2 regions of the Halobacillus sp. AWH4_228 genome follow, and region 1 is predicted to be linked to the other one. Evidence: riboswitches for the same ligand, from Rfam matches in the RefSeq annotation. Region 1 holds a riboswitch; the other holds the start of a gene.
The links. Region 1 has a riboswitch for cyclic di-GMP ahead of sda (sporulation histidine kinase inhibitor Sda). Riboswitches for the same ligand answer to the same signal wherever they lie in the genome.

Region 1 (11,988 bases):
CGTACACCAAATACACCTTTGTTGAATCGGGAACCTTCTTCATCAGCAAAGCAGATCACTTCTATCGTGCGAACCGGCTTTATGTTTTGCTCTTTCATTGTATGTACAACTTCAATGGCCCCAAGAGCTCCGGCGGTCCCGTCAAAACGGCCCCCGTACGGCTGGGAATCAATGTGGGACCCCATCATGAGAATAGGCTGATCAGGCTCGGTGCCCTCCATACGACCGATCAGATTGCCGAAACCATCAATCCTTGTCGTCAGCCCGGCTTCTTCCATCCATCCTTGTACGACATCAACCGCTTTCCGGTCATCCTTGGAATGGGCGAGCCGGTTGACGCCCGTTTCTCCAATTTTTCCGATCTCCGCAAGTGTCATGAGATGGTCTTTATACCTGTCCTGATTGATCTGCAACAATCATCGCCTCCTTTGTTTTTATCACTATATCAACATCTGAATTGTCTGACAATTAACATAACGTAAAACGATGTTGGATAATGGTGGAAGTTGTGGCTGTTCTTTTTGTCAGGCATAAAAAAACCCTCCGGCAGGTCCGGAGGGGAAAGGATCAAAAGGTGAGCGTCTCGCCATCCTCAGGGATGTGAATAGACGGATAACCGCTCGTATAAGACTTCAACTCTTCTCTCGTTAACAGGCAGTGGTTCAGGGATTCCATGTGCACAGCGAGAATCTCAGACTCCGGTGCCGCCTGGGCGGCAGCTGTGACATCTTCTTTCGTCATCGTTATCGGCCCGCCCTCTAAAAATTGAGCGGCACCCGCGTTCACGACGATCACATCAGGACGGCGGGAGGACAGCGTCTGTTCGACTTCTTCATACCAGACCGTGTCCCCGGCAATATAAAGACTTTTTTCACCTTCTGCTTCAAAAAGGAGACCGGACACCTTTCCTGTCATAGCTGTCATTTCTTCCGACCCGTGCCGTCCCGGGGTACAGGTAATGCGGATCCCTTCCATATCCACGCCATTTTGGAAGGAGTGGACGTGGGTGAATCCGGCGTCCTGCACCGCACTCACATCTTCTTCATTTTGAGCGAACAGGGGCGTTTGCTTGGGGAGAACGTCCTTTGCTTCCTCATCAAAATGATCAGGATGAAGATGAGTGATGAAGACAGCGTCCACATCGGTCAGACTTTGGGCATCGACAGGCAGGGGGGCGGTCGGGTTCCTTAAATCCTGATGGGGCGTATCCGGGAAAGCCGGCATGGCTCCCTGTGAGGAAAGGAATGGATCGATTAAAAAGGTTTTTCCTCCATAGCTCACCAGTAATGTTGCATTTCGAATCAGCTTGATTTTCATAAAGGCTTCCTCCTTTTATCTCTGTTGACAATAGCGTACTATGAAGGGAAATAGGAGTACACCTTATTAATCAAGTGTTTGGCTGAAAAGAGTTGAAATATGAAAGGAAGGCAGAAGTCATGGACAAAACGGATGAGAAAATTATAGAAGAGCTGAAGAAAGATGGCCGGATGACGATGAAGGAGCTGGGCGCACATGTCCATCTCACAGGACAGGCCGCAGCATCAAGAGTCTTGAAATTAGAAGACGAAGGGCTGATTGAATCCTATACCGTCCGCGTGAACGAAAAGAAGATGGGCTATCCTGTCCACTGCTTTTTGAATATCTACACAGACAGCCTGAATCATCAGCCTTATTTTACATTTCTCGAGAACCATCCATCATTCGTCAGGAATAATTATAAAATCAGCGGGGAGGGGTGCTATTTATTGGAATGCCGTTTTCCTTCCAATGAGGTCCTGGATGAATGGCTGGTAGAACTCAATCAACGGGTGAGCTATAAATTATCCATTGTCATCCGTAGCTAGAGGAGCATTCAATGGAGAACCCCCTGTCTTTCAACTCCCTGCAGATAAGGGAAAGGAAGTCTTGATCCAGTCCCATCTCAGCAGCCTGACGGTAGGTCAGAAGGAGAAGGGGATCCGACAAGGTCTTGATCGACGAAGCGTTCAGGTGAACGAAGTGGTTTTTGTTATCGTCGCTGCTTTCCATAGGACGCGGGGGTGTTTTACTCATGGTTATGCCTCCTGAGCGGAGCCGGTTGCACTACTCACTCCCTGTGATTCAAGTGCCCACATTAAAAATCACAGTTCATCGTGTCTCGTTTATTTTATTTTGATACGTATACCCTTCCTTTCACAAAAGGAAACGACCTGAACCGCAGAATCTGTTTCTTATAATCGTCGTTGTTTATACTCTATTATTACCACAAAATGACTGATTTTGTAATAGGAAGAAAGACCATAATGTACAGGTTTGTACATGTTTTGTACATCTTCTTTTACATAGGGGTGACAATTTTCATAGACAAATCTGTTAGGAAATGTCGATAATAGAACAAAGGGATGCAAGAAGGAAAAGAGGGATAAGAGTGTTTGTGATCATTCAGGAATTTTTTATTAATATCTGCATCGTCATTGCCCTCGTTTTTATGTATCTGCAGTTTCGATGGACGAAGCTGCTGCCTGCGGTTTCAAAACAGAACAGTCAGTGGATCGACGGGGTGGCAGGCGGATTGCTTGGCATGCTGCTGATGTACTTTTCCATACAAGTGACTGAGCAGACGATTATCGATCTTCGTCACCTCCCGGTCATCCTTCTGATTCTATACATAGGCATCCGCCCGGCTTTGTTGAGTGCTGTCATTATTGCTTCCGGACGTTTGTTATACGGGGTCAATCTTTCTTCAATGGCCGCTGTCATCTTAATGATTTTCTTGTTCATCGGTTATATGTGGCTGTACCGGAAGCTTCATCACAGGGAGAGTCCGCTCAAATCCTCCTTTCAAATGCTGCTCTGGTCGAACATCGTCTTTTCGATTGTCATTTCCTTGGTGGTCAGAGACTGGGGCACACTGCAGTTTCTCATTCCCATCTACTGGCTGATTTCATTTATCGGTGGGATGCTGGCTTCCTACCTCGTCCATTACCTGCGGAGGTCTCATTATCTTTTTAAAACGTATGAAGAGCAGTCATCCGTCGATTATTTGACGGGATTATATAATGTAAGGGAGTTTGACCGCCTCTGGAACGATAGTGTGAGGAACGCCGTGGAAAAAGAGGAAGCGTTGACCCTGCTTGCCATCGACATTGATTTCTTTAAGCGCGTGAACGACACCTATGGGCACGCGGCGGGTGATGAAGTGCTGCGCCAGCTGGGGAGCACCTTGAATGAAATAACCCGATCCTTTGATATCGTATCCAGAAACGGTGGAGAAGAGTTCACCGTTATCCTTTTGGACTGCAGCAACGAAGCCGGCAGGGCGAAAGCAGAGAAAATTCGGCGGACGGTGGAACATCAAGCGTTTCTCCTGCCTGATGGAGAAAAGATTTCCATTACGGTCTCTATTGGGGTGAGTACATATCCTGACCATGTGTCGACAGCGAAGGAACTATTGGAAAAAGCGGATGAGTCCTTATATGAGGCGAAACACTCGGGGAGAAATAAAGTCATATCTGCATGAAAAAGGATGCCTGTGAGTCAGGCATCCTTTGGCTGTAGAAAAAGCCTGTGTCAACCTGTTAGAGTTGACCATTTGTCATGTAAAGGGTCACATTCCGCTTATCGGTGGATGAATGCCGCGGGCACGCCCTCAGCTGACTTGGTCAGGAAGGTCGCCTCCCCAAGTGGATCTTCGGCCCGTGCTGTTCCCGCAGGCATCACCACTGAACGCTCCTCGTTCCGACGCTAGAATAGAGAGAAGAGAGACTGTGCCCTATGCAGGTTCGCAGATTCAAAAGAACGGCATGGGCTGCGCTATGGCCGCTTGCGTGGAAAACAAAAAGGGAAAGAACAGGCGCCGATGATGGCTGCCTGCTGGAATATGAAAAAGATTGTCCTCCATCCAACAAGGGTGAGCGGGGTAAAGGAGAGTCTTTATCGATGTTAAAGAACTCCCAAGGAGCGGTGCCCCTTCCACTCCTGCGGAAGAACGAGTGGTCCGAGATCGCCGAGCGTGGGTTTTGCGAGGAAGCTCGGGCCCTCGTCCGCGGAAAGGGAAGGGGCTTTCGCTCCTGGCGGTAAGAAAGAAAAAAGCTTGTAAAGAAACAGGGGTTTCTCTACAAGCTGAGGATGCCTGTGAGTCAGGCATCCTTTTTATTTTGTTATTTGTTCTAAACGATTTAACAGGTCATCAAGCTCCTGGGAGATTTTGAGGAGTTCTTCATAGCTGCGTCCATCTTCATAGGCTTCATACATTTCAGCCCGGATGCCTTCGATCTTTTCATTCAGGTTTGACAAAAACGTTGTATTCAGCATATGACACCTGCCCAAAGAGACCTTCCACTATAGTGGAAGGTCTGATTCATAGTGATAGATTATACAGAAGGTTACAAACTTCTACAAATTTTATGTCCCTTTGATCTGTTTTTTATCGGCTTTATACATCAGCCAAAGGGCGGCGGTTAGAAGGGCGAATGCTGTGATACGCTCTCCGTCCAGGGGAATTCGAAGCCCGCCGAACCATCCGAAGTGATCGATCAGCATTCCGGTGCCGAGCTGTCCGATGATGGTGGCAATGTTGGTGGCCATGACACCGATCTGTGGAACAGCGAGGACGGTCAGAAACATGTAACCGACACCGAACCACACGGCGCTCAGCTGCCAGGCGGGAGCCTCCAGAATTTTCATAACGTCGCCGCCGCCAAAGAAAAGGACGAGCAGAGCAAGCATGAGAGCCCCTGTTATAAAAGTGAAAAAGGTCGTTTCATACGTGCCGGATTTTCTGCTTAATGCTCCATTGATGGAGCTTTGTGAACTGAGTAGTGTGCCTCCCGCCACGGAGGCTGCGAGAATGAACAGGCCCATAAGAACCCTCCTTTAATAAATGAGAAACAGTGAAATGGTCATCAGGACGACAGCAAAGATTTTTTCTTTAGGAACAGGAGCAGCCCGGCTTCCGAGCCATCCTCTCGATTCAATCAGCAGACTCATAAGCAGCTGTCCGACAATGACGCTGATCATGGCCGCGCCGACACCTACAACGGGGATGGCAAAAATTAAAACCGTCAGATAGATGATACCCAGCAGTCCACCGGTCATCTGCCACCGGGGTGCTTCGGCTGCGGCAGAAAGTCTTCCTTTACCAAAAAAGAGTACAATAAGTCCAAGAATGATGGAGCCGGCGGCGAAATTATAAAAGCTGCTTTCCAGCTTTCCGATGGTTTGTCCCAGTTCTCCATAAACAGCTCCTTCGATACTGAGGAAAATGCCTGCCATCAGAGCAATGAAATAAATCCAGATTTTCATAGGAAAAGTTCCTCCTTTGAACTCATATCTACATATCTAAAATTATCGATATATCGGTGGTAAAAAAAGAGCTTACAGCTCTCTTTTTATAAATTCCGCGACTTCCTCAATTTTTTCCTCACGTCTCCGGTAATAGGTCCATTTGCCATGGCGTTCGGATTCCAGCAGGCCGGCATGCTGCATCATCGCCAGGTAGTGGGAGACGGTTGACTGCGAAAGGGCGGCTTTTTCCTGAATATCTCCGACGCAGACGCCGCCTTTTTCATTGATGTTCTTAGATAGATGAGCGGTCGGCTTATCAAAGTGTTTTTCAGGATTTTTCAACCACATAAGCATATCCAATCTTGTCTGGTTGGCTAATACTTTGAAGATATCGATGTAATTTTTCATAGGCCTATATTAATCGAGGATTATCGATATGTCAACGACCGTGCCTTTCAACAGATCTCTTATCATAGAGAAGTGGCATGTTTCTATTTCTTCTACATACCCTACTAGTAACAAGACTAGACGAGGAGTGATCACAAATGGGTTTCACATATGGGAAAACAGAACTGATCCACGAGCTGCAGGAGCTTTTTGCAAGGCATAACGTTCGTTCCGTTGAGGTGAAAGAACCGGGAACCTTATTTTTAGTAGAGGCCGATGGCTCCCTTTCCATCGGTGTGAGGGCCGCCATCACGTCATTTGAAGAGAAACCAGGCGCCAAAGGCAGTCGGTTTAAAGTGATCCAGGGGAAGAAAAAAACCTGAACCCAGTTATGAAAGGGGTTCAGGTTTCTTTTTATTTGGCTTTTTTCCAATAGGCTGCTTCCTTACTTGAACGAAGAGGTGGGAATGTATCACCGCTGCTGAGTTCGATATGTTTTTCATCTTCTGTAACGTTATTGTTCTTGCGGCCATCGGCTAAACCATCAAATTCATACGTACCTGCTTCCGGAGCTTTTTCGCCTGTCTTATAACGATCTGCCATGTGTATACATCCTTTCCATTTAATGATTTCCTGTGCGCACATTAGCTCTATAGCCGGGTTTTCTTCCTGTTAAACTAACTTGGATAAAAATGGGTATTATGTCGTATGTGCATCATTGAGTGCGTGATGATTGACATATTCAACGAAGACGATTAGTATGATGATTGTTATATAGTATGTATAGCAACATTATGAATTCAAATTAAATAGGCAGAAGGCCTGAATAGATGCTGGAGGGATTTTAATGACAAAAGTATTGTTTGTTAAAGCGAATTCTAGACCAATTGAACAATCCGTGAGTGTGAAGCTTTATCACACGTTCCTGGACCATTATAAAGAGAATCATCCGGATCACGAAATTGAAGAGCTGGATCTGTTTGAAGAAAATCTCGGGTACTACAATACCGATAAAATCAACGGTATGTTCAAACTGTCTCAAGGGATGGAACTGACTCCGAACGAAGAAGCCGCCACGAAGACGGTCAATGGGTATTTAAACCAGTTCCTGGAAGCGGACAAAGTCGTTTTCGCTTTCCCATTGTGGAACTTTACGATACCGGCTGTTCTTCACACGTACTTTGATTATCTGGCTCAGGCAGGTAAAACGTTCCGTTATACAGCGGAAGGACCTGTTGGGCTGCTTCCTGATAAAAAAGTGGCTGTTTTGAACGCCCGGGGCGGTGTTTATTCCGAAGGACCCGCTCAATCCGCTGAGATGGCCGTTAACTACGTGGAAAACATTCTTGGTTTCTGGGGCATTTCAGACATTACGACGCTCGTCATTGAAGGGCATAACCAATTCCCGGACAAGGCGGAAAGCATCATTGAAGAAGGGCTGGAGAAAGCAGAAAAAGTGGCTGTCTCCTTTTAATTCTCCCACGCATCCCATAAATTGGGGTGCGTTTTTTCAAGCATAATGGTTGCTAAAGATGAGGATAACCTCTAATCTTAGCGTAGACTTTTTAAAAGGGAGGGTACACCATGAATATCCAGAAAGGAATTCATATCAGCGGCATTCTTCAGTTGAATGAATTTAAGCAGTGCCACGCTTTTCATTTTAAACGGATGAAGATATGGACGCTGTTCAGCACATTGGTACTGTTTACCGTTTTGTTTTATGGATCCGTAGAAGGAGCCTGGTGGCAGAAGGGACTGGTCTCTATGGGATATGCTTTGATCCCGGCTGCTTTTGTCTTTCTGATCATGATGTTTGTCCTCCATCTCCGCTCTACAGGTGTTTACAAAGCTGATTATTATGCCAAAAATGCATGGACCTATACCATTGATGATAGAGGGATTACCGAAAAGATTAAAAAACAGAGTCACTGCTATTTATGGAAAGAAATTGCGACGTTGAATGAAGTGTCCACAATGTTTGTTCTTTATACAAAGGATAAGCAGACCATCATTCTGCCGAAGCGCTATTTCGCTTCCGAAGAACAGCAGCAGGAATTTAAGGAACTCGCAGCTCATCATCTCAGCAAACAGCCCTATAAACGCTGGATTCCAGCTTCTACGTAAACGCAGAGCCTTTGCTCTGCGTTTTTTTATAGTAATGGATGGCCTGTTTGTTGAAAAACGTGTAGAGGGTGGAACATCTGTATACATTCGAGGGATATTCCGTAAGCTCCTGGTTCCTGTGCTAAACTGGAGAAAGCAGGAAAACAGGGAGGAGTTGAAAGAGATGGAGGAAATCCGCAACATTTATTGTGTAGGGCGCAATTATAAAAAGCATGCAGAAGAGCTTGGCAATCAGGTGCCGTCCGTGCCGCTCATTTTCATGAAGCCGACCCACGCGTTACATACAACGGAGGGAGAAATCCACCTTCCATTTGAGCAGGGGGAGATCCACTTTGAAGGAGAGCTGGTTGTAAAAATGAGAGAGGACTACCATCCGGATAAACCGCTCGATGCTATGCTCGACGGCATCGCCCTCGGCATTGATTTCACAGCGAGGGATGTACAGTCGAAACTGAAGGAAAAAGGGCATCCGTGGACAATGGCGAAAGGCTTTCCTGGATCAGCTGTAGTCAGCCGGTTTGTGCCTTTCCCAGGGGAAGAGGCGTTTCGTAAGGCGGCCTTCTCCCTTTTTAAAAACGGAAGAATCGTTCAGAATGGGGAGCCGGAACGAATGATTTTTTCCCTGCGGGAGCTTATTGACGTGATCGGAGGTCGTCTCGGGCTCGGCAGGGGAGATATCATTTTCACGGGTACACCGGAAGGAGTGGGGCCTGCTGCGCGTGGGGATGTTTTCACATTTGAGATGGAGTCCGGCAGTCAATCGTATGCCTTTGGACCTCTTCATATCCAGTAAAGAACAGAGAAAAGTATAGGTCTTTTCTGGGAGCGACCCCCGTTTATATGAAAAGAATCTCTTGGACATGTTCTTACATACATGGGAAACAAGAAGAAAAAGAAACGATCAAAAAAGCTGCCGATCAATGACCCGGCAGCTTGGAAAGCGGAGCCATCAGGCTCCGCTTATTTTTATTCATTCTTTGAAGCTGCTTTCCTGTCCAATCACTCAGTCGCATTGGATTTGGTTTAGTTTTTCCGTCAACTTCATATTTTCACCGTAATCGACAGGGCAGTCAATCAGTACAGGCCTGTTTAAAGAAATGGCATGTTGAAGGGTTTCTGTAAGAGCATCACCTTTCTCTACTGTTAGAGACTCAAAACCGAATGCTTCTGCCAGTTTGGAGAAATCCGGGTTTCCGAAACCGATATGGGAAGAGCGGTCGAATTTCTTCTTCTGATGCCATTCAATCAATCCGTAGCCTTCATCACGCCATAACAGAATGATGATAGGGAGCTGGAGTCTAACTGCCGTTTCCATTTCTGCTTCTGTCATCAAAAGAGAGCCATCCCCGCACACGGCCACTACTGTTTTGTTCGGGTGAGCCAGCTTCGCACCGACAGCACCGGGAACAGCTACCCCCATGGAAGCAAGTCCGTTGGAGATGAGACACGTGTTCGGAAGGGCGGCCGGATAGAGGCGGGACATCCACATTTTATGGGCGCCCACGTCGGAAATAACGATGTCCTCATCGTTCAAAGTCCGGCGCAGATCGGAGATGATTTTCTGCGGTTTCAAGGGATAGGAGTCATCATCTTTATGAGCGTTCATATCTTCAAGCATCTGACTGCGCACATGTTCGGCCCATGAAAGGTCCCGTTCCTGACTTGAGAGGGATGTATTCAGCTGAGCCAGGTTTTTACGGATGTCCCCAACGACATTCACCTTGACCGGATAGTGGGAATCGATTTCAGCCGTTGCCGTATCGATATGGAGGACGGGAGTACGGCCGGAAGGGTTCCAGCTTTCCGGAGGAGTCTCTGCCATATCAAAGCCGATCGTGATAATTAAATCAGCTTTGCTGAATCCGCACGTAATGTAATCAGTTCCGCTACCTGCTGCAAAGAGGTTGTGTTCATGCTTCCAAGAGAGTGCTCCTTTGCCCATAAAGGAATGGACAACAGGAATAGAGGCTTTTTCGGCCAACTCTTGGAGTTCTTCAGATGCTCCTGCCCTGGTCACTCCATTTCCGGCTAAGATGAGTGGAAACCGTGCTTCTTTTATGATTTCCGCTGCTTCCTGGATCACGGACGTTTCTGCTACCGGCAGAGTGGAGCGGCTGATTGACAGGGGAGCTCCCTCTACTTCGGTTTCGGCAATATCTTCGGGAAGATCGATGTGGGTCGCGCCCGGTTTTTCCTCCGCTGCCACTTTGTACGCTTTCCGTACGGCCTCCGGAATCATTTCACCTGTTTTGACCTGGGCATTCCATTTGGTCACAGGTTCATAAATATCGACAAGGTCATAGTACTGATGGGACTCTTTATGCTGACGATCAAGGCCCGCCTGACCGGTAATCGCAATCAGTGGGCAGCGGTCCATGTTTGCGTTGGCCACTCCTGTTAATAGATTGGCAGCACCTGGCCCGAGCGTGGCGAGGCAGACACCAGGTTTTCCAGTCAAACGTCCATACGTACTTGCCATAAAAGCGGAACTCGTTTCGTGTCTTGCTGTGACGAATTGAATGGATGAGTCTAAAACAGCATCCATCACATCAATATTTTCTTCCCCCGGGACGCCGAACATGTACTCGACGCCTTCCTTTTCCAAGCATTGAATCAGTAGTTGAGCTGCATTCATCGTCCTATTCCTCCTGTCCTTATTATCTTGTGTAAACGTTCCCTGTGAGCAGAAACTCAAACAAGAACTGGGATCACATTCCAGTTTTGATGAACGTGGAGGGCTGGTAAACCGCGCCATGACAGGTTTTTTAATCCTGTCATGACATCTGTGACAAACATGCGTTTAGATTGTCTTGAGATATGGGTTGTAACCGCTTTATCATAAGGTTACAGAAGAAACACACGAAAGAGACGAGGAGGAAACAAAATGAGTGAAAAGCAGCAAGCTGGTTTCCGTGCCCGGGTACAGAAGTTTGGCAGCTTTCTAAGTAGTATGATCATGCCGAACATCGGCGCATTTATTGCATGGGGACTTATTACCGCTTTATTTATACCAGATGGATGGTTTCCAAATGAAGATTTAGCCGAAATGGTCGGCCCGATGATTACGTATCTCCTTCCATTATTGATCGGTTTCACAGGTGGACGTCTTGTCCACGGTCTGCGCGGAGGAGTGGTCGGTGCGACAGCGACGATGGGGGTTATCGTCGGAGCAGACATTCCGATGTTCCTTGGTGCCATGGTGATTGGTCCATTCAGTGGCCTTGTCATCAAATATGTAGACAAACTGTTTGAAGGAAAAGTGAAATCCGGTTTTGAAATGTTGATCAACAACTTTACGGCCGGTATTGCCGCAGGTATTCTTGCTATCATTGGTTATTATGTGGTCGGTCCGGTAATGGCAGGACTGACAAATATTCTCGGAAGTGCGGTAGAGTTCCTGATTGGTGCCGGACTGCTTCCACTGGTCAACGTCTTTATTGAACCAGCGAAGATTTTGTTCCTGAACAACGCCATCAACCACGGCATCCTGAGTCCGATTGCAGTGGATCAAACGCAGGATCTTGGAAAATCGATTCTCTTCCTGCTTGAGTCCAACCCAGGACCTGGACTTGGTGTCTTGTTAGCCTTTACGATCTTTGGAAAAGGGGTTTCCCGCCAGACAGCACCTGGTGCTGCGATCATCCACTTCTTCGGTGGGATCCATGAAATCTACTTCCCGTACATTCTGTCCAAGCCGGCTCTGCTTCTAGCCGTTATTGCTGGTGGTGTATCAGGTACAGCAACCTTTGCCGCTCTTGGTGTCGGACTGACAGCTACACCGTCTCCGGGTAGTATCATCGCCATCGGGACGTTGACAGCACGTGGAGATCTGCTGGGAGTAATTGCAGGTGTATTGATTGCCGCTCTTGCTTCCTTCCTTGTCGCTTCCTTGATTCTGAAGCTGAGCAAGAAAGAGGAGGAAGACGATTTGAACCAGGCGACTGCGCAGATGGAACAGATGAAAGGGAAGAAGAGTTCTGTTTCCGGCCAGTTGACGAAGGACGAAGAAGCAAATGAAGCTTTTACAGAGGAAGCTCCTTCTGGAAATACAGAAGAAGTTCCATCTGTACGTGAAGGGGATATTGACCGGATCATCTTTGCCTGTGACGCCGGCATGGGATCCAGTGCAATGGGAGCTTCCCTTCTTAAGAACAAATTCAAAAAAGCAGGAATTAACATTGATGTGACAAACATGGCAATCAATGACCTGCC
Region 2 (11,988 bases), 570 kb from region 1:
GCTACAATCGGCGCAGAACTTGTCCCGCCAATATTCCCCTGTGATCCGACAGCGACGAAGAACAATGGAGCACGAAGCAGACGGGCAGCAGTGAAAATAAAGAGTATGTGAATAGAAAGCCACACCATTCCCATTAAGAGAAATTCAGGAGCTTGAACAATATCTGCAAGATTCGCTTGAGCCCCTATTCCGGTAAGGAACAGATAAATTCCCATATACCCAATTTTGCTGGCACCATAGTATTCAAGCTTCCGCACCTTCGTAAAGGAAAGCAGGATACCAACAGCGGTAACAAGCAGGAATGTCCAAGTCGATGTGCTCATCACATCAGATTTCGGGATGAATGACAAATCAGCAAACAAACGGATCAAGTATGAACCGGCAAAACCGACCGCCAGAATCGCAAACAACTGTGGCAGCTCCAGCGGTTTAGCGTTGCGTGCCACGTCGGTAGCAATATCTTCGTTGATTTTTTTAATTGTAGAGTTATCTGCCTTGTTCCACTTATTGAATCGATCCTGGAAGTTGGCCAGGGAGATCATGACACCCATCCAGCCGATTCCAACGAGTGTATCGGTCAGAATAATCGGACTTAAAATATCATCCGGGGTCTTGAAGGCTTCTATCATGGCACCCATGTTTCCGGTACCACCGATCCAGCTTCCGGCAAGCGCTCCGACTCCGCGCCAGGCTTCATCAGGAAGCACACCTTGGAACAGGGCGAAAGCAACCGGGCCGCCGACGACGACTCCGAGAGTTCCTGCCAGGAAAACGAGGACCGCTTTTCCGCCGAGTTTCAAAGTGGCCGGAACGTTCGTACTGATCATTAGAAGCAGCAGACCTGCCGGAAGCATATAAGTACTTAAAAAGCTGTAAAGGTCAGAACTCTGCGGGATGATGCCGAATGTCGTCGACAACATCGGAAGAAAATACATCCAGATCAACGGCGGCAGATAGCCGAAGAATTTTTTCAGTGGTGCATAGTCAACTGTCGCTAACATGAAAACAATGCCGACGATAGCTATTAAATAGGCGAAGACCGCCATAGGCTCTTGGATAAGGGCTTGTGTGAAAATCATGATGATACTCCTTTTCTACGTAATCCTTTGAATTATCAAACAATTTATGGTTTATAAAAGCCACATTGAGGGAGTATAGCACAGGAAAACCGCTTGAGAAATAAAAAAGTACTGCCATTATTTTTCCAATCCAACCCATAAAAAAGAGGCTCCCTACGGGGGCGCGCATGTAAACGCTCCCCTGTAAAAAGCCACTGTTGAAAAATTTATTTCAATTGTATTAATCGTCCCAGATGTTCGATGATTTCGTCTGTAAAAACCTGCAGACGTGTCAAGTCTTCTTCCTTATCGGGATGCATATCTACTTTCCATCCTTCCGACATCCGCTCTCCACCGACAGCCGTTAACCTGTCTTCAAAAAGGTTCACTGCTTCACAGAACTGCGGGTAGGAGGTATCCCCTGATCCGAATACTGCAATACCTTTACCCGTCAGATCGATGTCTTCCAGGTCTTCGTAGAAATCTTCCACTTCATAAGGCAGATCTCCATCATTCCACGTATAGGATCCTAAAAGGACCGCATCGAAACCGGCGAGAAAATCGGGCTCGATTTCTTCTATTTCTTCCAAGTGGATGTCATGATCTCCTTCGAGACGCTCCTTGATCAAGTCCGCCATTTCCTCCGTATTCCCGGACATGCTGGCAAAGCCAATGAAAATGCGTGCCATAGGTTACACACCCTTTACGAGGCTGTCTTCAAGGTAACCGGAAAGCCGGGCGTGGAGACGTGCATGTGTCCGGAAACTCTCCTCATCTTTCCATTCCAACGCCTGATTGATTTTATACGTGTGATAGTTGAGAGCAAGCTGGATATCCATTTTCGTAGAAACTGCACGGCGGTCATAAAGGTCCTGGACAAACTGGGCGGACATTGGAAAAGCGCCCTCCTCATTTTTCCGCACGAGCACATACCAGCCACGGTTGGCCACAGCGTATGGATTTTGAACAATATGTAAACGATCTCCCTTATCAAACCGGATTGTTTGATGACACGAGCATTGACGACTTCCTTTTTCGTACGTAAAGGATTTGACAACAAATAAGCATTCCTGCATTGTCTTCTCTCCCTTCCTGATTCACACCTATATCATAATTGATAACGATTATCATTGTCAATAAAAAATAAAACGCACAGTCCCCCTGTACGTTTATTCCGTATGAAAGTGTCCGTCCTGGAGCTGTTTTTTAAAGAATGACGCTTTTTTACTGAGCGCCTGCTTTTTCTCTTCCGTCTGCTTATTATAGCCGCCCGCGGATGAGCTTCTGCTATTTAAATATCATTCTCCTTGTCTACATCCGCAGCGATCGCCCGTTTATGACACAGCTGATTGCCGAGAATCCACCTTGTTTTCCTCCCATCCCCTCTGTCATTCAGCTTTCCGGAACGCGATCCCCCCATTAACCCGGACGGGCCGCTTGACTCTTTCCAACATCTTCAAAATAGACTACACTGTCATAAAAAAGGAGGGATCTCTGTGAAACCAACAGCATGGATGCTCCTTGAACTTCTCCGTATTCTCCTGCTGCTTCCATTCATTGGAGCAGTACTCTGGTCTACCGTGCTTGGACCGCTTTACGAAGCTGTCGACGTTCATGATCCATACAGAGTGGTTGGAGCAGCCGGCGTATGGGTCTTTTTATTTATTATATATAGGAATTACCTTCAATTCAGTGGATGGTACAAAGGAAAAGAAAGACGGAAGCTTCCACGCGGTGCCTTGATCACCCTTACGGTTGTATCCCTGCTCATGACTATCGGTCCACTTTTCTTAGGATTGAATGGATTGTGAAGAAATTTCAAAAAAGAGGATACCCTTTGACGGGTATCCTCTTCAGACCGCTGGGATCATCCCCGGCAGTTTTTGAATAATTATTATGCAGGCAAGAGGAGATCGGCCTTCTGGATCTCCGGAACCGCCGGTCTCTACGCTTTTTTCAACAATCCGTTTTCCAGACAGAACGCCAGCAGCAGCTCCTTATATCCATGCTCCTCAAACTGGATTCCGATCTGATCCCCGCCATATTCGGAAATGATGCCCGCTCCGAATTTCCGGTGGGACACCTTCAACCCAAGCTCCATCTCCCCTTCCTTTAGCAGCGATTCATCTGATAAGTCGACAGCCGGACGGACCGGAGCCTTTTTCTTCTTCTCCCCTTCCGGCTGGATAATGCGGCGGACATTCATAAGAAAAATGGACTCTGTAACCCGCTCACTGCCTTTATAGTTATAGGAAAGGAGTTCAAGATGAGAGCGTGCCCGCGTCATGCCGACATAAAACAACCGGACCGCTTCCTCCATCGGCGCGCGGTCTTCACTTCGATACCGCTCCATGTCATCCTTGGAGGGCACCACCCCGTTAATAAGGTCGATCATATAGACATTGTCGTATTCCAGCCCTTTAGCACTGTGGAAGGTCGTCAGAGTCAGGGGAGCTTTATTTTTGTTGTACTTCGACGTCTGAATCAGCTGTTCAAGGTGTTTCAATCTGTCTGCAAAGCCCTTTAATGAACCGAGACCGTGGGCAATTTCCTCAAGGGTGTCCAGAATGCCGAATAGATGCTCCGCATTGAAGCCGAAGTTCTCACACATTTTCGTGACCGCCTTGTCATAACCGAGCTTATCCCGGATCATACGAATGGCCTTGCCGGGCTCCATGGTGTTCATTTCATGGAACCTCTTTTTCGCCTGAGCGAGATTTTTGTCTTGATACGAAGGGATATCCTCTTCTCTCAACACATCAAAAATAGAGGTTGAGAGGTGTGTTCTCTTCAAAAAAGCGATCTGCTTTTTCGTGATATAGCCGTTGAATTTCGTATGAATCCGCTCCAGGATATCCACCCGCTGATCATTATAGCTGAAGCGCATGAAGTTCAATATATCTTCAACGATCCAGTGCTTGAAAAACTTGGCATCAATATCCTTCATATAAAAATCGATACCGGCCTTATCAAGCTTGTCTGCCAGTGGAACCGCTGATGAATTGTTCCGGTATAAAACAGCCGTTTCCTCCCCCGGGGAGGCTGCTTTCACAGCTTCCGCGACATAGGTCAGCTGCTGATCATAATTGCTGAACGTCTGCATCTGGATGGGGGCGTTGGACGGATTTTCCGTAAACATCTGCTTCGGATAGCGGTTTTTGTTCCGTTTAATAAACTGATTGGACGCTTCCACAATTTCCTTCGATGACCGGTAGTTCTGCGACATCGTCATCACGGCAGCATCCTCATAAACCTTCTCGAATTGAAGCAGCTTCGTTACGTCGGATCCCCGCCACATGAAAATCGACTGATCATCATCCGCCACGACACATAAGTTGTTGTGCGGACGCGCCAGAAGCTCCACGATTTCATGCTGGACCACACTGTTATCCTGACTTTCATCGGTCAGCACATATTCAAAGCGGCTCTGATAACGGCCCAGCAGTTCTGCATCTTCTAAAAGAAACTGATGGGCGTACGTGAGCATATCGTCAAAATCGAGCAGAAGCCGATCAGAAACCTGCTGTTTTTTAAACCGCTCGTACTCTTTATACATATCAGCCGCCCGCTTCACCTGACACGAAACCTTCTCCAGCTCTTTCCCTGCCAGCATCCGGTTTTTCACGAAGCTGATGTAAGTCATCAGTTCATCCATCTCATCCTCGGACATCTGTTTCTGATGGATATCCTCATAAATCCTTTTCAAAATAAACTTTTTGTGGAGCGGTACATCCGGTCCATGGAAACCCTTTTTCAGTTCTTCATCACTGACATTCCCCTCGATCAGCTGGAAGGATTCTCCTCTTTTCTGCAGCGTCTCCCGGACCACTTGAAAGGCGAAGCTGTGAATCGTTGAGAAGTGCACCTTTTCATTCGTGAGGGAAGAAAAAAACCGGTCAAAACGATCGGACATGTCCCGGGCCGATGCTTTACTGAAAGTAATCGCCATGATCCGCTCCGGCTTCACCTTTTTCTCAAGAAGCAGGTAGCCGATTTTCATATTCAGTGTCGTCGTCTTCCCGGATCCCGGTGATGCCAGCAGGAGCAGTGGGCCGTCTGTGTGAAGAACCGCCTGCTTCTGGACATCGTTCAGTTTTACTCCCGTGTGTTGTTCCATGTTTGTGAAGAAATCCATATGTTCGTCCCTTTCTGTTCAGGAAAGAAAAAATAGATGGAAAAAGGCCCGCGCCCCTTTTCCATCTACATTTTCCATCATCATTGTTGTTCCATTATACCTCCTTCACCCAATCGATTCCAGATGATTTTCTTCCCTCTTTTTACATGAGATGACCGAAGAAGAAACATACTATCAGGGACAAGGAGGTGGAGAACGATGGCGAAGAAAACAAAGAAAAACCAAGCAGAGCAGAAGAACCAAAAAGGGTTTGCTCCAAAACAGGCCGATGTAGAGTTTTCTGAGGAGTTCGGCAGTGCTGCTGCGAATGAAGCTCATCAGAAAGAAGCGAAAAAAGCCCGCAAATCCAAAAAAGCAAAACAAGATAACTAAATGAATGTAGAGGATTTCCCTTTTTCAGGGGAATCCTCTTTCTATAGTTGGAGGTTATTATGAAACGTACAGGTCTACTTACCATCATTATTTTTTTCTCCCTTTCCACAGCACCTGTCTCTGCAAGCGTCCTCTACACAGTGAAGCCCGGGGACAGCTTATGGAAAATCGCTGCACAGTATGAAACAACGCCAGACCGTTTGAAAACGATAAACGGCATAACGGACGGTTCGCAGATCATGCCCGGGCAGTCCGTGATCATACCTGGGAATGCGTACAACGTAACGACAGGGGATACACTTTGGAAGATTGCCCGGATTCATCAGACGTCCATCCATGCTTTAAAAAAACGAAACAGCATCAGCGGAAGCGTCATCACGCCCGGGCAGAAACTCCATATCCCGCAAAGTCGGAAACAGCCGATTACCGCTGGAGCATTTTTCATTCCCGGCACCCCAGTAAAAAATCAACAGTCCATTGACTATTATGGGGAGTATTTATCTGCCCTCGGCCTGTTCGAATACCGGCCGGACGAGAGTGGAGAACTCAGCCGACTGAACGGTGAAGACTCCATATCGCGCACATGGAAAAAAGGCCTGATCCCTCATGCCACCATCACTAATTTAACTAAAGAAGGCTTCGATCCGGATTTGGCCCACCGTCTGCTGTCTAATGAGAAGAAACGAAAAGCGTTGATTGAAAATATCGCCGGCCTCGTGGACGAAAAGCAGTACAAAGGGGTGGTGATCGACTTTGAAAGTCTGCACGAAAAGGACAGGGCTTCTTTCAATACATTCATCCAGCAGCTTTCCACCCGGATTCATAGAATAGGAGGAGAAGTCGGAGCCGCCCTGCCGCCGATGACCGGCGCCTACACCCCTGCCCACCACAAAGCCTATGATTACAACACCATCGGCGGGGCCGTCGACTTCGTTTTTCTTATGACGTACAACTGGCACTGGATGAGTGGGTCGCCCGGCGCCATTGCACCGATCAAGAAGGTGGATGCTGTTATGAACTATGCAGTAACAGCCATGCCGAAAGAGAAAATTTTCTTAGGAATCGCCATGTACGCCTATGACTGGAATACAGAAGATCCTGAAGATGTCCAAGCCTATTCCCAGCAGCGAGCTGTCGATACAGCGATGGAGCACCAACGTCCGATCCATTATGATTTTGAAAAACAAAGTCCGTGGTTTTCCTACACCGATCCTCAGGGCGACATTCATGAAGTGTGGTTCGAGGACGCCCGGTCCATACTGGCCAAATACAGACTCGTGAAAAAATATGATATCCAGGGTGTCGGCGGCTGGAAAACCGGTCTCGATTTCCCTCAAGCCGGCTTCCTGCTTAAAGAAGAATTCACCATAAAAAAACGGTGAAACGCCGCACTTCCAAGCTATGATAAAATGAAAGAATCATAGAGGTAGGAGTGGGATTGATGGATAAAAAAGACATAGCCGGGATCCGGAAACAATTGAAGGTCGACAATGATCTGATGAAGATATCGAATATATTCAACGTCTATATTATGAAGGAATCAACAGACATCTATCATCATCAAAGCCAGCCGTTTGAAATGCTGGACCGCGACCAGCAGGAGCTTTTTATGACCAACTTCAAAAAAGTGCTCACAGGCCAGCTCGACGAAAAGCTGTTCGAACTGAAGTTCAACCAGGAGGCAGAGAATTCCAGCCAGTTCATTCTGCACCGCGGACTCTTGAGCCGGAACGTAGAAGACTGGAAACAGGAAATGCTCGCCATGACGGAAAAAATGATCAAGGACCATCCGTATGAAAAAGATGTCGTCATCACTTTCATACGGGCCGAATACTTAAAACCGACGAGACGACGCAGTGAAGAATCAGAAGAAAGTGACCGCGATGCCGTGTACTCCAACCCGTTTATTCTCTGCAGCGTCAACCAGACGGAAGAGCCGAAAAAGGAAATCCAGTTCGACTATGTTGAAAAAGAATTCAAGTACAATATCCAGGTCGATCCGGTTATTGACTTGAAGCACCCGCTGACGGGATTCATGTTCCCGAGCATTACCGAAGGAACCTCTGATGTCAACCACGTGCTGTACGCCGCCGGCAAAGCCAACGAACCGGACTACTGGTTTATCGAGGATGTCTTAAACGGCGAAGAGATTATGACAGCAAAAGAAGACAAAGCCGTATTTGAGGAAGTCATCCGCGGTGTCGTCGGGGATCAACTGAGTCCATCCACCCTCGCCAATGTATATGGGGAAATCAATAAAGTGGTCGAGGAAAATGAGGATGATACCCCGCCAAAGCTTGATTACCGGGACGTGGAACGGGTATTAAACCAAAGCGGCGAGCAGGTCGAAGGCGAAAAAGTGAAACACGCCTTTCAAATGATCACAGACAACGAAGGATACGAGCTGAAAGCCAGCAGTATCGTTCCTAAATACAAGACGAAATCCATCAAAATCAACACGAAAGTGGCCAACATCTCCATCAGTCCCCAGGATCTGGAGTTTGTCAGACAGGTCAACTACAAAGGGAAACGATGCATTATGATTGAAATTGAAGAAGATGCAGAAATTGACGGATTTAAAATGCTGCCGGAGGCCTTCGGAAACGAACCCTCCTGAAAAAAAGGAGTGGACACGCGTGTCCACTCCTTTTTTTCTTTTTTACCGCCAGGAGCGAAAGCCCCTTCCCTTTCCGCAGGAGTGGAAGGGGCGCCACTCCTTGGGGATTCTTTAACATCGAAAAAGACTCTTCACCCAGCACAGCTGGATGCAGGACAATCTTTTTCATATTCCGGCAGGCAGTCGTCATCAGCGCCTGTGCTTTCCCTTTTTGTTTTCCACGCAGGCGGCAACAGCGCAGCCCATGCCGTGCTTTTAAATCTGCGAACCTGCTTCGTGCACAATCTCTCTCCTCTATATTCCAACGTCGGCACGAGGAGCGTTCGGTGGTGATGCCTGCGGGAACAGCACGGGCCGAAGATCCACTTGGGCAGGCGGTCTTCCTGACCAAGTCAGTGGAGGGCGTGCCCGCGGCATTCATCCACCGATAAGCGGAATGTGACCTTTTACACGACAAATGGATAACTCGAACTGGTTAACACAGGCTTTTTCTACAGCCAAAGGGAGTGGACGGTGACGTCCACTCCCTTTTTTATTCTTGTCCGACAAGCTCCCGCTTGGAGGCATTCTTCTCTCCCGTATAGCCTTCTGGATTCTGCTTCCGCCAGTTCCAGGAGTCCACACACATATCATCAATCGTCTTCTCTGCCTGCCAGCCCAGCTTCAAATGAGCTTTGGCCGGGTCTGCGAAGCACTCCGAAATATCTCCGGAGCGGCGCCCCTCTATGGCATAGGGAACTTTACGGCCGGAAGCTTTTTCGAAAGCCTTCACGAGCTGAAGAACACTGTATCCTTCACCTGTTCCAAGATTATACGTTTCGATTCCAGTTTCGCCTGCTGTCTTTTCCAACGCATGCACGTGTCCTCTCGCAAGGTCCACGACGTGAATGTAATCTCTTACTCCTGTCCCGTCAACCGTCGGGTAATCGTCACCAAACACCTTCAATTCAGGGAAATGACCGACAGCCACCTTTGTAATATAAGGCATCAGGTTGTTCGGAATCCCTGAAGGATCCTCACCTATGCGGCCACTCGGGTGCGACCCGATCGGATTAAAGTAGCGGAGAACAGATATACTCCACGATTCATCAGAGACATATAAATCCTGAAGAATTTCCTCAAGCATCAGCTTCGTACGGCCATAAGGATTTGTGGCCCCAACCGATGCACTCTCCGTAAGAGGAAGAGAGTCAGGGGTGCCATACACGGTGGCGGATGACGAAAAGATCAGCTGTTTCACATCAAATTCCTTCATCACTTCACACAGCATCAACGTCCCCGTAATGTTGTTATGATAGTACGTCAGCGGCATAGAAACCGATTCACCGACCGCCTTCAGTCCTGCCAGATGAATGACAGCTGTAATATCGAAGTCCTTGAAAACCTCTCGTAAAAGGTCCTGATCCCGCAGATCCCCTTCTACAAACGTCAACGTCTTCCCTGTCAGTTCCTGCACACGCAGCAGGGATTCGGGGTGGCTGTTCGATAAGTTGTCCAGAACGATAACCTCATGGTCCCTCTCCAATAATTCAAGACAGATGTGGCTGCCTATGTATCCGGCCCCGCCTGTAACTAAGATCATTGCCTCTCCTCCTCTATCAATCTCTTACCTTGGAATGTACAGGAAAATTAAGGATATGTCTACTATAAAAGGAAAGGAGCCCTCCTTTAGGCTCCCTTATAAAAGTCCTCGATCTGTTCATTTTTCGACATTTTTACGCCATTCAGCCCATTTTTCAAGAAAATTTTTGTATAATAATTACCAAGCATTATAATGGCTGGATTCATGATAATGGATGAACCCGTGACTTTCTGCCAGCCTCTGACTTTTCGACTTCTGAGAGAAGGAGACAGTCAGTATTTCCAAACCTGTTTCCTGACGAAGCTGCTTCAAATCCCGCATGCGGTCCAGGGACCATTGATCTTTCGCAACCGAGGAGTAATTGTAATTCTCCCACATAATGCCGTCTACATAAGGATACGTTGTGGTCGACAACGTGCCGAACCCCCAGTTTTGAATAAGGGACAAGGAAGGGTACTGACGCCGGATTTCCTGCAGGAAGACGGCCATGCCCGCACGCTGGTCATCCAGTACATCGGATCCGCAGTGTTCGTTATCGATATTGCCGACAGTATCTAAAAAGACACCGTCCAAACCCTTATCAGCCACCTGCTTCTCAATCTCAGCCAGCAGCACCTGCTGATAATGATCAGAGGTGATATCGGTCAGATAAGAATCCCATTCCGGATAATAGACACGCTCACCGTCCCGGTGGAAAAAGTCGGACTCTTCAAGCTGACTGATCAACGCCGTATTCCAGTTATCAGCTTCCATGGTGTTGATATACCCATACACCAATGTCCCGGACTGCTGAATCGTTTCAATCTGGCTTTTAGTATAGAACACCGGTTCAATCATGACAGCATCATACGCCTGCATCTTATTCAAGACTGCTTCGGTCGGAGAATCATAATAAATTTTATAGGACTGCACATTGGAAAGTGGATGAGAAGATTGTGCAGAAGTAGATAGAGGGGAAAGTACAAGACCAGCGGCTAAAACAACAAGAAAACTCCGTTTCATTTTTGTGAGTATACCCATAATACGCCTCCTGATTATTCAGAGAGCGGCTGTGGCATTGCAGACTGGCAGTCGGCTCCTGTGAGGAACTACGACCCATGTCTTTGCGCCCTTATCTTTCGATAAGTTTGCCTTTCTCTATTCAATTTTATCCACATTATACCACAGGTTTAACATGTTAAAGTATTTTAAATCCACATGGAGGTGATTGGATGTTCTACCAACAATCCAGTTTTATCCGGAAGTTTATTGAACTGATCCTCGTATTTTTTGTATTGGGATTCCTTGATCAGACGTTGGAATGGAACATGCTGGAATGGACGCTTAACCCTGTCTTCTTTGCTGTCCTATTGTTTTCCCTCAGATACGGTGTGAATTTTGCTCTTTTGAGCTTTTTTGCTGCATTATTCTATCATGTGTATGACATGTATCAGCGGGACGGGGACTTGTTTCTCTTATTCTATGATCCCGCCAATTATTTATCTCTCCTCTTCCTACTCCTGACCGGCGTCATTACAGGGCTGTACAGCACGTCCTTCCGGGAAAGATATGAGAGTCAGCAGTATGTGCTGAAGGAAACGAAGGATGAAAATGAGGAACTAAAAACATCCTTAACTGCTCTGGAACGGTCTCAACGGGTCATGCAGGCAAAGGTCCTTGATTCCGAGTACACCCTTTCCAGGATTTACGAAGTCGGAAAGACGCTTGATCAGCCTTCTCCAGAACTTGTCCGAAACGAGGCCGTTACGATTATCGGAGACCTGTTTGAAGCGGAAAACTTAGCTGTCTATCATGTCGACTCTTCTAAGAAATCGCTGCGCCTCCGCGTTCGAAAAGGAAATACCGAACGACTTCCGCAGACGATTTTCATTGATGATGCGGCCTCGATTTTCTCACGGGGACTGAAGAACAAAACCATTACTTTAAAGACGGTTGATGATGAAGCCGATGCTCCGGTGCTGATCGGACCGATCGTCTACAATCAGGACGTACGGGAAATCCTCGTGATTGATCAACTTGATTTTGCCAAACTGACAAAATATGAAGTTCAAATCCTCTCTCTCGTGCTCGACTGGATGGCCAACCGGATCGAAAGAGCTGGAGAGTATCTTCGTAAAGAAGAAGAGCAGAAGATGTATCCAGGCACAAGTATTTATGATAAGGAAGCTTTTGACGAACTTGTTCAGCTTCAGGAAAAACGAGCGGAGAAATACGGGGTGCCTTA

Region 2: it holds a riboswitch for cyclic di-GMP, as region 1 does, so the genes downstream of both, ACXADP_RS17505 (glycoside hydrolase family 191 protein) here and sda (sporulation histidine kinase inhibitor Sda) in region 1, are expected to answer to the same signal.

Annotation. Positions count from the first base shown of each region.
Region 1 covers NZ_JBSWTE010000001.1:2,783,682-2,795,669, reverse strand. Annotated here, with positions in the region: gene ACXADP_RS14475 (hydantoinase/carbamoylase family amidase) at 1-413, opposite strand, end outside; gene ACXADP_RS14470 (MBL fold metallo-hydrolase) at 568-1,317, opposite strand; gene ACXADP_RS14465 (Lrp/AsnC family transcriptional regulator) at 1,437-1,844, shown strand; gene sda (sporulation histidine kinase inhibitor Sda) at 1,831-2,052, opposite strand; cyclic di-GMP riboswitch class II at 2,063-2,146, opposite strand; gene ACXADP_RS14455 (GGDEF domain-containing protein) at 2,408-3,499, shown strand; partial or broken gene ACXADP_RS14450 (IS5/IS1182 family transposase) at 3,761-3,925, shown strand; gene ACXADP_RS14445 (Spo0E family sporulation regulatory protein-aspartic acid phosphatase) at 4,132-4,293, opposite strand; gene ACXADP_RS14440 (DMT family transporter) at 4,384-4,842, opposite strand; gene ACXADP_RS14435 (DMT family transporter) at 4,855-5,283, opposite strand; gene ACXADP_RS14430 (ArsR/SmtB family transcription factor) at 5,356-5,673, opposite strand; gene ACXADP_RS14425 (hypothetical protein) at 5,811-6,035, shown strand; gene ACXADP_RS14420 (YjzC family protein) at 6,067-6,255, opposite strand; gene ACXADP_RS14415 (FMN-dependent NADH-azoreductase) at 6,500-7,126, shown strand; gene ACXADP_RS14410 (YcxB family protein) at 7,237-7,776, shown strand; gene ACXADP_RS14405 (fumarylacetoacetate hydrolase family protein) at 7,940-8,569, shown strand; gene ACXADP_RS14400 (acetolactate synthase large subunit) at 8,780-10,411, opposite strand; gene ACXADP_RS14395 (PTS mannitol transporter subunit IIBC) at 10,661-11,988, shown strand, end outside.
Region 2 covers NZ_JBSWTE010000001.1:3,357,086-3,369,073, forward strand. Annotated here, with positions in the region: gene ACXADP_RS17460 (DUF819 family protein) at 1-1,079, opposite strand, end outside; gene ACXADP_RS17465 (flavodoxin) at 1,286-1,747, opposite strand; gene ACXADP_RS17470 (hypothetical protein) at 1,751-2,134, opposite strand; gene ACXADP_RS17475 (hypothetical protein) at 2,555-2,869, shown strand; gene ACXADP_RS17480 (ATP-dependent helicase) at 3,004-5,193, opposite strand; gene ACXADP_RS17485 (hypothetical protein) at 5,392-5,565, shown strand; gene ACXADP_RS17490 (glycoside hydrolase family 18 protein) at 5,625-6,947, shown strand; gene ACXADP_RS17495 (DUF4317 domain-containing protein) at 7,007-8,182, shown strand; gene galE (UDP-glucose 4-epimerase GalE) at 8,715-9,764, opposite strand; gene ACXADP_RS17505 (glycoside hydrolase family 191 protein) at 9,942-10,784, opposite strand; cyclic di-GMP riboswitch class I at 10,820-10,906, opposite strand; gene ACXADP_RS17510 (GAF domain-containing protein) at 10,976-11,988, shown strand, end outside.